Regions from separate parts of the Bradyrhizobium sp. WSM4872 genome, predicted to be linked through region 2. Evidence: predicted binding sites of a transcription regulator. Region 2 holds the regulator's gene; the other holds the start of a gene.
What was found. Region 2 encodes PhoB, which activates phosphate uptake and scavenging genes when phosphate is short. Its sites were predicted from a motif close to TGTCATNNANCTGTCAT; they were not measured.
Positions count from the first base shown of each region.

Region 1: phnF (phosphonate metabolism transcriptional regulator PhnF) is a predicted target of PhoB. The motif match lies at 2,470-2,486, and genes of this name have one in related genera.

Region 1 is NZ_JBVVPT010000037.1:46,432-50,490, forward strand. Features, by position in the region: gene phnE (phosphonate ABC transporter, permease protein PhnE) at 1-727, shown strand, start outside; gene phnE (phosphonate ABC transporter, permease protein PhnE) at 685-1,572, shown strand; gene phnF (phosphonate metabolism transcriptional regulator PhnF) at 1,708-2,436, opposite strand; gene phnG (phosphonate C-P lyase system protein PhnG) at 2,556-3,020, shown strand; gene phnH (phosphonate C-P lyase system protein PhnH) at 3,025-3,633, shown strand; gene AC0L3C_RS32375 (carbon-phosphorus lyase complex subunit) at 3,636-4,059, shown strand, end outside.
Region 2 is NZ_JBVVPT010000028.1:41,673-45,731, reverse strand. Features, by position in the region: gene pstB (phosphate ABC transporter ATP-binding protein PstB) at 1-777, shown strand, start outside; gene phoU (phosphate signaling complex protein PhoU) at 788-1,504, shown strand; gene phoB (phosphate regulon transcriptional regulator PhoB) at 1,519-2,226, shown strand; gene AC0L3C_RS28575 (GcrA family cell cycle regulator) at 2,455-2,967, opposite strand; gene AC0L3C_RS28570 (acetylornithine transaminase) at 3,423-4,059, shown strand, end outside.

The sequences.
Region 1 (4,059 bases), on a different contig from region 2:
GCGCACGCTGTTCGCCCATTTCGGCAACTTCATCAGCTATTTCGACCGCATCCTCACACTTGACACCGGCCAGCGCGTCTGGACCGATGTCGGCGAGTGGCTCTGGGGCTGGCGCAAATGGCTGAAGATGCTGGGCGAGACCCTGCTGATCTCCTATGTCGGCACGTTGATCGGCGCGACTTTTGCGTTTTGCCTGAACTTCCTCGCGGCTGAAAACACCTCGCCCGCGCCCTGGCTGCGCTTCGTGGTGCGGCGCCTGCTCGAATTCGCGCGCACGGTGCCCGGCATCGTGTTTGCGCTGATCTTCGTGATCGCGTTCGGGCTCGGACCGATGGCGGGCGTGCTGGCGATTGCGATTCACTCCACCGGCGCGCTCGGAAAGCTGTTTTCGGAGATCGTCGAGAACGCCGACATGAAGCCGGTCGAAGGCGTTCGCTCGACGGGCGCGAGCTGGCTCTCCTGCATGCGCTTCGCGATCCTGCCGCAGGTCACGGCTGGCTATGCCAGCTACGCGCTGCTGCGTTTCGAGATCAATGTCCGCGAGGCCTCCGTGATGGGCTTCGTTGGCGCCGGCGGCATCGGCCAGGAGCTCGTCGTCGCCATCCGCAAGTTCTATTACTCGGACGTCAGCGCCATCCTGCTCACCATCATCGTCACGGTCTTCATCATCGACATCAGCACCGGATGGCTGCGCGGCCGTCTGTTCGGCAAGGAGGCGCGGACGTGACGGGACTGCGGGAGACCGATACCGCGGCGCTTCGCGCGCGCTATCCTGACGTGTTCGACCGGCCGGCGTCGGCGCGGCTCGCCATGCCGGCGACGATCGTCGCGGCGCTCGCGATCCTGATTTACGGCCTCGTCGATCTCGACTTCTCGCCGTCGCGGTTCGTCGCGGGCCTCAACCAGCTCGGCTGGATCAGCCTGATGATGATCCCGCCGGATCCCGGCTCGTCGCTGCCGATCTATCTGAAGGCGCTCGGCGAGACGCTGTCGATCGCGCTGCTCGGCACGACTCTGGCCGCGCTGTTCGCGCTGCCGGTCAGCCTGCTGGCCGCGCGTAACGTCGTGCCGTCGAGCATTTTGCGTTTCCCGATTCGGCGTTTCCTGGATTCGATCCGCGGCGTCGACACGTTGATCTGGGCGCTGGTGTGGATCAACGTGGTCGGGCTCGGCCCGTTCGCCGGCGTGCTCGCCATTGCCGTGTCCGATTTCGGCGCGTTTGGAAAACTGTTCTCGGAGGCGATCGAGGGCGCCGACCAGAAGCAGGTCGAGGGCATCCGCGCCTCCGGCGGCAGTGCGCTGCACGAGATCCGCTTCGGCCTGCTGCCGCAGGTCCTGCCCGTGATCGCCGGACAGGTGCTCTATTTCATCGAGTCGAACACGCGCTCGGCCACCATCATCGGCATCGTCGGCGCCGGCGGCATCGGCCTCCAGCTCGCCGAGCAGATCCGCGTGCTGGAATGGCAGAAGGTGTCGTTCCTGATCCTGATGATCCTGGTCGCGGTCGCCGCGATTGATTTCGTCTCGGGAAAGTTGCGGTTTGCGATCATCGGCCGAAGGGCAGTGGCGTAGGTCTTCGCCTCTCCCCGCTTGCGGCGGGTGAGGGGGACTCTCCGCGAGTCCGTCTCTTACGGTGATTGTGGAGGCAGCCCCTCACCCCAACCCTCTCCCCGTAAGAACGGGGCGAGGGAGAACAAGCAGCCCACCCTACGGCTCCACCAGAAATTCCACCCGCTCCGCGGCAAAGCGCGAATGCTTGGTCACCAGCGGCTTGCCGTCGAGATCGTGGTCGGTGGCGTCGACCACCAGGATCGGCCCCCCCAGCGCCAGATCGAGCCGTGCGGCGTCGGTTGCGTCGACGATGCCGGCGGTGATCCGGGTCGCGCCGCGGCGATAGTCGCGGACGCCGTAATGCTCGAGCAGTTTCGTCATCGAGCGGGTCGCGGCAAAGATGTCGCCCGCACCCGGGAACAACTGCGCCGACAGCCATGTCGTGGAGACGCAGATCGGCGTGCGGTCGGCGAGGCGCATCGCCTCGATCCGCACCAGCGGTGCGCCGGTCTTGAGACCGAGTTCTCGCGCGAGTTCGCGGGTCGCGACATCATCGGACGCCTCGATCAGCCGGCCATGCGGTTCGCGGCCGTCCGCGCCGACGATCTCGGAGAAGCGGGTCCGGGAACGCAGCGGATAGGCGAGCTTCTGCGCCTCGACATAGGTTCCGCTGCCGCGTTCGGCCCGCACGATGCCGCGCTCGGCAAGTGCAGCCAGCGCGCGCCGCACGGTGTGGCGGTTGACGCGATAGGTTTCGGCGATCTCCATCTCGCCCGGCAGCTTGTCGCCGGCCGCAAAGCGGCCGTCGGCGATGCCGCGCTCGATGCCGTCGGCAACGAGGCGCCACAACGCGACGCCGGAGGAGGCTGTGTCCTGCATGCTCATGTGGCCGGGAAGCTACTCCAGAAATCACGCCTTTGTCACGAAACAGTCATGGCGCTCCGGTATCAAGTTGTCTAGTATCATAGACAACTTGGATTCGGCAAGTTGTTGAGAAAAGTTCGGTGGATCTGGTGACCCAGCACAACAATCAGCAAGCCCAGCGCAAGGCCGCAATGGCCGTGCTGGCGCACGCGGAGGCGGGCGAGATCGCCGCTCGCCTCCGCGCTCTCGCTCTGCCGGCGCATCAGGATCTGCGCGCGCCGGAAAACGGCCTCGTCATGCTGCGCGGCCGGGTCGGCGGCGACGGTGCGCCGTTCAATCTCGGCGAAGCCACGGTATCGCGCGCCGCGGTGCGGCTCGCGAGCGGCGAGGTCGGCTTCGGCTACACGCTCGGTCGCGACGGTGAGAAGGCGCGGTTGATCGCGCTGTGCGATGCGCTGGTGCAGTCCAGGGATTTCGGCGGCGCCGTGGAGCGGGACGTTATCGCGCCGTTGCGTGAGCAGCTTATGGTCAGGCGCAAGCAGGCGGCGGCCGAGACCGCCGCGACGAAGGTTGATTTCTACACCATGGTGCGCGGTGAGGGGTGAGATCATGACCACGATTGCGGAACTGCCGCCGGGATTCGCCGACAAGGTGCTGTCGGCGCAATCGACCTTTCGTTCGGTCATGGACGCGATGGCGCGGCCGGGATCGGTCCAGCGCATCGTGCCGACATCAGGGGCGCCTCATATGATGATGCGCGGCACGGCCGCGATCGCGCTGACGCTGTTCGATCACGACACGCCGCTCTGGCTCGATGCGCACACGTCTGAAAGTTCCGACGTCGTGAAATGGCTGAAATTCCATACCGGCGCGCCGGTGGTGCAGGATTCCTCCATCGCAAGCTTCGCCCTGATCAGCGACGGCGGGGCGCTGCCTTCGCTTGAGCGCTTCGCGCTCGGCACCAGCGAATATCCGGATCGGTCGACCACATTGATCCTGCAGGTCGAGAGCCTGGACGCAGGACGCAGCTTCGAGCTGCGCGGTCCCGGCATCGACGGTGTCGCGGCGCTCCATGCCTCGATCAAGCCGTTCGACCTGTTCGAGCGCTTGCGCGTCAACGAAGCGCTGTTTCCGCGCGGCGTCGATGTGGTGCTGGTCGCCGACCATGCCGTGGTTGCGATCCCGCGCACCACGCGCGTCGTGAGCAAGGGAAGCTAAGCATGTATGTCGCAGTCAAAGGCGGCGAACGCGCCATCGAGAACGCTCATCGCCTGCTCGCCAGTGCGCGGCGCGGCGACCAAAGCGTGCCGGAAATCTCCCTCGACCAGATCTCGGAGCAGCTCGGCCTCGCCGTGGACCGCGTCATGAGCGAAGGCTCGCTCTATGACCGCGAGCTCGCGGCGCTCGCCATCAAGCAGGCGCGCGGCGATTTGATCGAGGCGATCTTTCTGGTCCGCGCCTTCCGCGCCACGCTGCCGCGCTTCGGCGCCAGCGAGCCGGTCGAGACCGGTGCGATGCGCGTGCGGCGGCGGGTGTCCTCGACCTTCAAGGACATTCCCGGCGGCCAGATCCTCGGCCCGACCTTCGACTATACCCACCGTCTGCTCGATCCCTCGCTCGCCGACGGCTTTGTGCCGGAGGCGC
Region 2 (4,059 bases):
CACGCGCCGGTGCTGCCGGAGGCGCCCCCCAAGGTGACCGTGCGCAACCTGAACTTCTATTACGGCGAGCACCACGCTCTGAAGAACATCAACCTGACGCTCGGCGCCAACCGCGTCACGGCGTTCATCGGTCCGTCGGGCTGCGGCAAGTCGACCCTGCTGCGCATCTTCAACCGGATGTACGACCTCTATCCCGGCCAGCGCGCCACCGGTCAGCTCATGCTCGATCAGACCAACATTCTCGACGGCAAGCTGGACCTCAATCTGCTGCGCGCCCGCGTCGGCATGGTGTTCCAGAAGCCGACGCCGTTCCCGATGACGATCTACGAGAACATCGCGTTCGGCATCCGTCTCTATGAGAAGATCTCGAAGTCCGAGATGGACGGCCGCGTCGAAAAGGCACTCCGCGGCGGCGCGCTGTGGAACGAGGTCAAGGACAAGCTCAACGCCTCCGGCCTGTCGCTCTCGGGCGGCCAGCAGCAGCGCCTCTGCATCGCCCGCACCGTCGCGGTGCGGCCCGAGGTGATCCTGTTCGACGAACCCTGTTCGGCGCTCGACCCGATCTCGACCGCCAAGGTCGAGGAGCTGATCCAGGAGCTGTCCGAGGATTACACGATCGCGATCGTCACTCACAACATGCAGCAGGCGGCGCGCGTCTCCGACAAGACCGCCTTCATGTATCTCGGCGAGCTGATCGAATTCGACGACACCAGCAAGATCTTCACGTCGCCGACTGACCGGCGCACGCAGGATTACATCACCGGCCGGTTCGGCTAGGAGACGCGACATGGGTTCTGAACATACCGCAAAGGCCTTCGATACCGACCTCCAGGAACTCACCCGCCTGGTCGCCGAGATGGGTGGCATCGCCGAGCGCATGATCGTCGAGTCCGTCGACGCGCTGATCCGCCGCGACGTCCCGCTCGGCCAGCGCGTCGTCGCCATCGACACAGAACTCGACGCGCTGCAGAAGCGCATCGAGGAGCGTGCGGTCCTCACCATCGCCCGCCGCCAGCCGATGGCGGTCGACCTGCGCGAGATCGTCGGCGCCATGCGCGTCGCGACCGATCTCGAGCGCATCGGCGACCTCGCCAAGAACATGGGCAAACGCGTCGCGGCGCTGGAGACGGACTTCCATCCGCTCAAGCTGTTTCGCGGCCTCGAGCACATGACCGACCTCGTGCAGCAGCAGGTCAAGTCGGTGCTGGACGCCTATGCCGCGCATGATCTGCCGGCGGCGATGGCGGTGTGGAAGGGCGACGAGGAGGTCGACGCCATCTGCACCTCGCTGTTCCGCGAGCTCCTTACCTACATGATGGAGGATCCGCGCAACATCTCGTTCTGTATCCATTTGATGTTCTGCGCCAAGAACATCGAGCGGATCGGCGACCACGCCACCAACATCGCCGAGACCGTGTTCTACATGATCGAGGGACAGGCGATCACCGACAAGCGGCCGAAGGGCGACATGACGACCTTCGCCAACACGGTACCGAACACTTAAGGAGCGACGACCCGATGGGCGCACGCATTATGGTGGTTGAGGACGAGGAAGCTCTGACGGAGCTTCTCCGCTACAACCTCGAAGGCGACGGCTATGACGTCGAGACGGTGATGCGCGGCGACGACGCCGACACTCGCCTCAAGGAGCACATCCCCGATCTGATCGTGCTCGACTGGATGCTGCCGGGCCTGTCAGGCATCGAATTGTGCCGGCGGCTTCGCACCCGTCCCGAGACCAAGCAGCTCCCGATCATCATGCTCACCGCGCGCGGCGAGGAGAGCGAACGGGTGCGGGGTCTTGCGACCGGCGCCGACGATTACATCGTCAAGCCGTTCTCGGTGCCGGAGCTGCTCGCGCGCGTGAAAGGCCTGCTGCGGCGCGCGAGCCCCGAGCGGCTCGCCACCGTGCTTGCTTTTGGCGACATCGAGCTCGACCGCGACAAGCGCCGCGTGGCGCGCTCGGGCCGGCCGATCGATCTCGGTCCGACCGAATATCGCCTGCTGGAGTTCTTCCTGGAGCATCCGGGCCGGGTGTTCTCGCGCGAGCAACTGCTCGACAGCGTTTGGGGCCGCGACATCTACATCGATGAGCGTACCGTCGACGTGCATATCGGCCGCCTGCGCAAGCTGCTCAATCTCGGCCGCGAGCAGGACCCGATCCGCACCGTCCGCGGCGCCGGCTACGCGCTGGATGATCGTTTTGCCAAGGCGGAGCAGGTGTAGGGTTGCAGGCTTGTTTGCTGGCGAGCTGTCCCCGAATTCTCCGACGTCGTCCCGGACAAGCGAGCGAAGCGAGCGCTGATCCGGGACCCATAACCACCGAACGTGGTTTGGCGAAGACTCGGAGTGACCCCTTCCGCACGACTACTGCGTGCTCGGAGTATGGGTCCTGGCTTTCGCCAGGACGACACTGAAATTGTTGAACTGTCTTCGCGCGACGACTTGCCGTGATTACCGCGGACCCGGCTTCACCGGTGCGCGGCGCCGATCCGATGCCGGCTGGTACGCGACGCGCGAGTGCTGGGCGCAATAGGGCAGGCCGGACAACGCACGGCCACCACAGAAGAAGAAGTCCGGGCTCGAGGGATCGCCGACCGGCCAGTGGCAGGTCGCCTCGTTCAATTCCAGCAGCGACAGCCGCTGGCTCATCGGCACCACGTTGTCGTATGTGACCGGATCCGGCTCAGCCTCGACCTCAAAGGCCTGCGCCAGCGCGGTGTTGCCGCGCGAGATCGGGCGGCTCACCCGCATCATGTGCTGCGCGGGACGCGCCTTGCGCGGCCGGGGCGCTGCCGACGAAGGGCTCTTGGCGCGGCCCGAAAGGCCGAGCCTGTGCACTTTGCCGATCACGGCATTGCGGGTCACATTGCCGAGCTCCGCCGCGATCTGGCTGGCCGAAAGTCCGGCCTCCCAGAGCTTTTTCAGCTGCTCGACGCGATCATCGGACCAGGTCAAAACCGTCATTGCACCCTTTCCCTCGCTGCGCGCCAGCCATCCTGGGGCCTCGCAGCGAATGCCTAAGCCTTCAAAAACCCGTGCCGCCAGAATCCCTTAAGGCTCGCCGGGCGCGTCTTGAACGCCCGAACGTTTACGCCGGTACATAAGGACTTAAAGATCAGAACCACTGCACGAGATGTCGTATCTGACAATCCAAACGCTACAATATGGCGTGACTCCCGCGCAAGAGTCCGCCGACTCGCTTCCACATGTTCCGTGGCTAAATCCCGCAAAATCGGCACCGCAAGACTACGGATTCAGCGTTTCGCGAGGCTTTCCGGGCGGCATTGACACCCGTTTCACCAGGCCTAAGATAGTCGTGCGTGCCGCCCTCAAGAGGCGGCACGTTTCGTTTTCCGGGCCGGTCGATGGTGCGTTGCGCAATGCACGCTCACACCGTCCGCAACATTCAAGTGACCGCCATGACTAACAGCGCAGCGCCGCATTTGCTCCCCGTTTTCGCCAGATCCGACCTCGGTTTCGAGCGTGGCGAAGGCTGCTGGCTGATCGCGACTAATGGCGAGCGCTATCTCGATTTCACCTCGGGGGTGGCGGTGAACGCGCTCGGCCATGCCCATCCGGCGCTGGTCGCGGCGTTGCAGGAGCAGGCGACCAAGCTCTGGCACATGTCGAACCTGTTCCAGAGCCCGGACGGCGAAAAGCTCGCCGCGCGCCTGTGCAATGAAAGTTTCGCGGACTTCGTGTTCTTCTGCAATTCCGGCGCCGAAGCGCTGGAATGCGTGATCAAGGTCGTGCGCCGTTATCACGCCGCGAAGGGCCATCCCGACCGCTATCGCATGATCACCTTCGAAGGCGCCTTCCATGGCCGCACGCTGGCGACGCTGGCGGCGACGGGGTCGGCGAAATATCTCGAAGGTTTCGGCCCCCCGATGGAGGGCTTCGACCAGGTTGCGCATGGCGATCTCGAGGCAGTGAAAAAGGCGATCGGTCCGCAGACCGCCGGCATCCTGATCGAGCCGATCCAGGGCGAGGGCGGTGTGCGTTCGGCAACGCCCGCCTTCCTGAGGGCGTTGCGTCAGCTCTGCGACGAGAAGGGTC